One region of the Streptomyces kurssanovii genome, then DNA from elsewhere that is predicted to be linked to it. Evidence: predicted binding sites of a transcription regulator. Region 1 holds the regulator's gene; the other holds the start of a gene.
The links. Region 1 encodes HspR, which represses chaperone genes until heat shock. Its sites were predicted from a motif close to TTGAGNNNNNNNNNCTCAA; they were not measured.

Region 1 (3,405 bases):
CATCGTGTTTCAGGTCCACGATGGCGCCGCTGTGTGGGGGAAGCACCTGAGCGATTTGAAACGACGGGGGAATCGCTCAGGCACTGCGGGGGGTGGCGGTGGTGTCCGGCTCGGCCAGCTGGTGGTCACGCTGGTCGAGATTGACAAAAATCATGCCGTACCGGATGGCACAGCGGACGGGCTGCGGAGCCCCTCGGGGCCGGCGAAGACAGCGGTAGGCACGGACATCCTCGTCCTCCTCGCGCGCGACGACGATCGGCTCACCGAACAGGGTGACCATCAACGAGTCGCCACGGTGCGGAATCGCCGTGACGAGGTCGATGAAATGCCACCCGGACCGGTAGGCCGTCGCCATCTCCCGCCGGAACACGCGATCATCCGGCGGGATGGTCATGCGCCCGCGCCCGCGTCCACGGGAGCGGTCTCCCACGTGAGTTCGTCGGCGCCCGCGATCACCGCGCCCGCCGGCTCCGACTCCCAGGTCGGCTCACCGGCGATCACCGTGCGCGCCGCCTCGGACTCCCAGGTCGGCTCACCGCTCGTCCCTAGAACACTGAACGCGGCTGCGGCAACAGCAAGTGCGCCAAGTATGCGAAGCGTCCTGTTCATGGAGGATCTCCACCCCATTCTGTCCAATACCCTCCCCCCGCGTCTAAGACGATGTCTCACACCGAATGCTTCCACCAGCGACCACAGGCATCATGTTCCTGTAATTCAGGACCCTGAGGGGGTGTCAAATGGCGTCGAACAAGGACAATGTCGGGCATAGCCACAGTGCAGGCGAACTATGCGAAGCAGGGAAGAATCTCTACGCAACGGCATTGCGTACCGGCCAGGTTTCCCGGTCAGAGGCCGAGAGCGCACCCTGCCTGCTGGATCTCGCCCTGCTGCGCCCCGATCCCGACGACGCCGGCTGGCTCCGCCCGGTCCCGCCGTCACTCGCGCTCAACCAGCTGATTCACCCCATCGAAAGGGAGATCCAGGAGCGCCGGCAGCTCGCCCTGTCCATCGTCGGCACGTTCGAGCCGTTCATGACCCTGACCGCCCAGGACCTGTCGACCAGACACGCCATCACCGTGCTCGAGGGCCTGGGCCTGATCAACGCCGCGCTGGACCGGGTCACCGCCGAGTGCGCCGAGGAACTCCTCACCGTGCAACCCGGCAGCGGACGGCGTCCGGACACCCTGGAACACGGTCTGCGCCGGGCCGAGCCGCTGCTGAAGAACGGCGTGAAGATGCGCACGCTGTACCAGCACACGGCCCGCCACCACCCCTCGACACTGGCCTATGTCGAACGGGTCAGTCCCTACGGCGTGGAGGTCCGCACGCTCGAGGAGATCATCGACCGCCTGATCATCGTCGACCGCAAGGTGGCCTTCGTCCCCGCCCGCAGCGACCGGCAGGTCGCCCTGGAACTGCGCCACGAAGGACTCGTGCGCTATCTCGTGGGCGTCTTCGAGCAGTTCTGGCTCCATGCCACACCATGGGAGGAGCAACTGTCGTACGCCCCCGAGCTCGACGGCATCACCAGCGTGCAGCGCTCCATCGCCAAACTGCTCGTCGAAGGACACGTCGACGACTCCATCGCCCGCCGCCTCGGGATGAACGTGCGCACCTGCCGCGCCCACATCGCGAAACTGAACGCCACGCTCGGGAGCGGCAGCCGCGCCCAACTCGGCTACCTGATCGCCCAGTCGGGCATCTTGGACGAGAGCCGCTGACTCCGCCCAGGCACGCAGAAGGGCCGGGAGGCACAATGCCTCCCGGCCCTTCGGGCGTCAGGGACGGCCTGGGCCGCCTCGTACGCGGGTCGTGCGACTACTCCGGCCGCTTGGGCCGCCAGACCACCAGCGCGCTCGCCTGCTGGACGTCCTGGTACGGCACGAGGTCGCGCCGGTAGGAGGCGTGTACCTGGGCCTCGCGCTGCTGCATCGCCGCCGCCGCGCCGTCGAGGGCCGACGACAGCTCCGCGACCCGCTGCTGCAGAGCCGCGACCTGGTTCTCCAGTTCGATGATGCGCTTGATGCCGGCCAGGTTGATGCCCTCGTCCTGCGACAACTGCTGCACCGTACGGAGCAGTTCGATGTCGCGGGCCGAGTAACGCCTGCCGCGGCCGGCCGTGCGGTCGGGTGAGACGAGACCCAGCCGGTCGTACTGCCGCAGGGTCTGCGGATGCAGGCCCGACAGCTGCGCGGCGACCGAGATGACGTACACCGGCGACTCGTCGGTCAGTTCGTACGGGTTGCGACTGCGCCCCGACCGGTCCATATCAAGCTCCCTTCGCGGCCTGGAACAACTCCGCCCGCGGATCCTCGTCCGCGGTGGCTTCGCGGTAGGCCTCCAGCGCTTCCCTGGCCTTGTCGCCGAGCTCGCTCGGCACGGCCACCTCGACGGTCACCAGCAGGTCGCCGCGGGTGCCGTCCTTGCGGACGGCGCCCTTGCCGCGGGCCCGCATGGTGCGCCCGGCGGGCGTGCCGGCCGGCAGCTTCAGCGTGACCGGCGGGCCGCCGAGCGTGGGCACCCTGATCTCGCCGCCGAGCGCCGCCTCCGTGAAGGAGACCGGCACCGTGACGGTCAGGTTGTCGCCCTTGCGGCCGAAGACCGGGTGCGCGTCGACGTGGACGACGACGTACAGGTCGCCGGCCGGACCGCCGCGCTCGCCGGGAGCGCCCTTGCCGCGCAGCCGGATCCGCTGCCCGTCGGAGACGCCCGCCGGGATGCGGACCTGCATGGTGCGCGACGAGCGGGCCCGTCCGCTGCCCTTGCAGACGTCGCACGGGTCCTGGGCGATGAGCCCGCGGCCCTTGCAGTCCACACACGGGTCCGTCAGCGAGAAGGAACCGCTGCCGCCGCGGGAGACCTGGCCGGTACCGACGCAGGTCGGGCACACCCGGGGCGTGCCGTTCTTGTCGCCGGTGCCGGAGCAGGCCTTGCACGCGGCCGAGCTGGACATCCGCAGCGGGACCGTGGCCCCGTCCACCGCCTCGGTGAAGCTGAGCGTCACCTCGGACTCGATGTCCTGGCCGCGGCGCGGCTGGGTGCGCGTGCCCGGGCCGGCGCCCCGGTTGAACAGGCCGCCGAACACGTCCCCCAGGCCGCCGCCGAAGCCGCCGGCCTGGCCGCCGCCGGGGGCGCCTCCGAAGAGGTCGCCCAGGTCGAAGTTGAAGGTGCCGCCGGGACCGCCGGCGCCCGGAGCGCGGAAGCCGCCGTTGCCGAACAGGGCGCGGGCGTCGTCGTACTCCTTGCGCCGTTTCGGGTCGCCGAGGATGTCGTTGGCCTCGGAGATCTCCTTGAAGCGCTCCTCGGCCTTCGCGTCACCCTTGTTGGCGTCCGGGTGGAACTCGCGGGCGAGCTTCCGGTACGCCTTCTTGATCTCGGCCTCTGTGGCGTCCTTGGGGACGCCGA
Region 2 (3,405 bases), on a different contig from region 1:
TCGGGCCCCATCCTGGCCGGGCCCCGGTGAAGGGGACAAACCGATTAGGGCGGCCAGGGTGACGGCCCGTGCGGAGTGCGCGGGGCGCGCTCAGGCCGGCCGGTGGTACAGGCTGACCAGCGGGGCATGGGTGCGCCAGCCCAGGGACTCGTAGAGCGCCCGGCCGTCCGGTGTGCCGCCCAGCACGCCGACCCGGGCCCCGTGGTCGAGGGCGGCGTTGTGGAGCGTGTGCATCACCAGCCGGCCGAGGCCCTTGCGGCGGTGCTCGGGCGCGGTCTCCACCTGGTCGACCACGGCCGTGTGCCCCGTCGGGGCGACCTGGGCGCGCGCCGCGAACGAACCGTCAGGCGCCACGACCAGGGCCCGCACGACACCGCCGCGCGTCCAGGTCCTCAAGGTGTAGCCGGCGGGCACGGTGGTCGGGGTGCGGCGCAGCTCGGTGGACATCAGCCAGCCGGGCTCGTCGACGGCCCACTCGGGGCCGGCCCATTCGAGGACGCGGTCGGGATCGGCGAAGACCTTCAGCCAGACCGTCGGCGCGGCCACCTCCGCGGCGACCTTGCGCACGGTGGCCTCGTCGTCCGCGGTGAGGACGTGGCGGGTGGCGCTCTTGACCTGGCCGACGTCCACCGTGAAGCCCCAGGGTCTGGGCACGGGGTCCGCCGCGCCGCGCGAGACGACCCAGCCGTGGACCCATGCGTGGACGATTTCTGTGGTCGACCGGAAGGGCATCCGGGAACTCCTCGAGCGAGTAGGTAATAGATGCAGCGTGCTTGTGACCATTACATACTGCGGGGATGGGCGATCGCGACCTGATTCCGGGGTGACGTGGATCACGGTCACTTCACGGCGCCGGCCGGGCCGCCTTGGTCCCGTGCACCGCCGTGTACTCCGTGGCCAGCCACGGGCCCAGTTCGTCGACGAGCGTGCGGATCACCGCCTCGTCCGGCGTCGGCGCGCGGGCGGCCGCGGCGGCAAGCCGCATCTGGGCGGCCCGCCGCGGGTAATGGCCGGCGAACAGCTCCGCCGACGTCTCCAGATCGCTGGTCCAGCCGCCCCAGCGGGGCATGACCAGTGTGAAACCCGACCGTACGAGCCGCCGCGCGGCCACCCGGCACAGCGTGCGCCGGTCGGCGTCGGTCGCGGCGTCCCGCAGCCGGGCGCGCCAGCGCGGCAGTGCGAGATCCAGGTCTCCGTTGGTCTCGCGGGCCAGCAGCGACGTGGGGTACTGGGCGGGAAGGCGGGCGGCGAGGTCCTCGCCGATCAGCGGGGTGCAGAGGCAGGAGAGGAAGAAGCCCAGGTCGTACCGCTCCGCTTCGCGGAGCGCCGCCCCGATGCCGACGAGGAGGATGCCGGCACCGTCGATCGCGTCGGAGTCCCTGTCGAGCACCGCCTCCGCCGCGTCGGCGTCCGTCCGGTCCCGGGCCGTGGGCTCCGTGTGCAGGACCAGCAGCAGGTCGAGGTCCGAGACGCCGGGGACGGCGGTGCCGCGCGGAATGCTCCCGTAGAGGTAGGCGCTGTGCAGCCTGCCGTCGCCGAAGCGGCCGGCGATCTCCCTGCGGGCGGCGGCCACCACCGGCGCGAAGGCCGGAGTCACGCGGGCGAGCGCACCCTCCCGCGCGATGGTCCCGTCCGGGTTCAGCCCTTTGCTCTCCATCGGGTCACTGTCGCCCGCGCCGCGTCCTGTTTCCCACCGGATTTCTTCGATCGCTCAGAGCGAACAGCGGCCGGGGAACAATCAAGGGCTCATAACCATTGAGTCGGTACAGCTCAACTTGACTGCCTAAGGGGAGATCATGGCTGCCGATATCAAGGCGAACTCACCGCTCACACTGCCCGTCCTGCCGCTCGACGACGAGGTCGTGCTGCCCGGCATGGTCGTGCCGCTCGACCTGTCCGACACCGAGGTGCGGGCCGCGGTCGAGGCCGCCCAGGCTGCCGCCCGGCCCTCCGGCAACAAGCCGAAGGTGCTGCTCGTTCCCCGCGTCGACGGCACCTACGCCGCGACCGGTGTGCTCGGCACCGTCGAGCAGGTCGGCCGGCTCTCCGACGGCGACCCCGGTGCGCTGATCCGCGGCGTCGGCCGCGTCCGCATCGGCGCCGGCACGACCGGACCGGGCGCGGCGCTGTGGGTCGAGGGGACCGTGGTCGAGGAGACCGTGCCCGACCCGCTGCCCGGCGCGGTGACCGAACTGGTCAAGGAGTACAAGGCGCTCGCCACCGACTGGCTGAAGAAGCGCGGCGCCTGGCAGGTCGTCGACCGCGTGCAGCAGATCGACGGCATCTCGCAGCTCGCGGACAACTCCGGCTACTCACCCTTCCTGACCACGGCCCAGAAGATCGAGCTCCTGGAGACCAGTGACCCGGTCGCCCGGCTGAAGCTCGCCACCGAGCAGCTGCGCGAGCACCTCGCCGAGCAGGACGTGGCCGAGGCCATCGCCAAGGACGTCCAGGAAGGCGTCGACAAGCAGCAGCGTGAGTTCCTGCTGCGCCGTCAGCTGGACGCCGTGCGCAAGGAGCTGCGCGAGCTCAACGGCCAGGACGGCGAGGACGAGTCCGACGACTACCGGGCCCGCGTGGAGGCGGCGGACCTCCCGGAGAAGGTCAGGGAAGCCGCGCTCAAGGAGGTCGAGAAGCTCGAACGGGCCTCCGACCAGAGCCCCGAGGGCAGCTGGATCCGCACCTGGCTCGACACCGTCCTCGAACTGCCGTGGAACGAGCGGACGGAGGACTCGTACGACATCCAGGGCGCCAAGGCCGTCCTGGACGCCGAGCACGCGGGTCTGCAGGACGTGAAGGAGCGGATCACCGAGTACCTGGCGGTGCGCAAGCGGCGCGCCGAGCGGGGGCTGGGCGTGGTCGGCGGGCGGCGCGGGGGCGCGGTTCTCGCGCTCGTCGGCCCGCCCGGTGTCGGAAAGACCAGCCTCGGCGAGTCCGTGGCGCACGCCATGGGGCGCAAGTTCGTCCGTGTCGCCCTCGGCGGCGTACGGGACGAGGCCGAGATCCGCGGCCACCGGCGTACGTACGTCGGCGCGCTGCCCGGCCGGATCGTGCGTGCGATCAAGGAGGCCGGCTCGATGAACCCGGTCGTCCTGCTCGACGAGATCGACAAGGTCGGCTCCGACTTCCGCGGCGACCCCGCCGCGGCCCTGCTCGAGGTCCTCGACCCCGCGCAGAACCACACTTTCCGCGACCACTACCTCGAGGTCGAGCTCGACCTCAGCGACGTCGTCTTCCTCGCCACCGCCAACGTGCTGGAGGCCATCCCGGAGGCGCTGCTCGACCGTATGGAGCTGGTGCGCCTGGACGGCTACACGGAGGACGAGAAGGTCGTCATCGCCCGTGACCACCTTGTGCCGCGTCAGCTCGAGCGGGCGGGACTCGAGGCGGGCGAGGTGACGCTCG

Region 2: a site for HspR is predicted at 1,756-1,774, ahead of lon (endopeptidase La). Genes of this name have one in related genera too.

What each region holds. Positions count from the first base shown of each region.
Region 1 is NZ_JBFAQK010000002.1:325,855-329,259, reverse strand. It holds gene AB0K36_RS03585 (Rieske (2Fe-2S) protein) at 77-394, opposite strand; gene AB0K36_RS03580 (hypothetical protein) at 391-609, opposite strand; gene AB0K36_RS03575 (helix-turn-helix transcriptional regulator) at 738-1,721, shown strand; gene AB0K36_RS03570 (heat shock protein transcriptional repressor HspR) at 1,819-2,268, opposite strand; gene dnaJ (molecular chaperone DnaJ) at 2,270-3,405, opposite strand, start outside.
Region 2 is NZ_JBFAQK010000014.1:120,930-124,334, forward strand. It holds gene AB0K36_RS13510 (GNAT family N-acetyltransferase) at 91-732, opposite strand; gene AB0K36_RS13515 (nucleotidyltransferase domain-containing protein) at 845-1,657, opposite strand; gene lon (endopeptidase La) at 1,797-3,405, shown strand, end outside.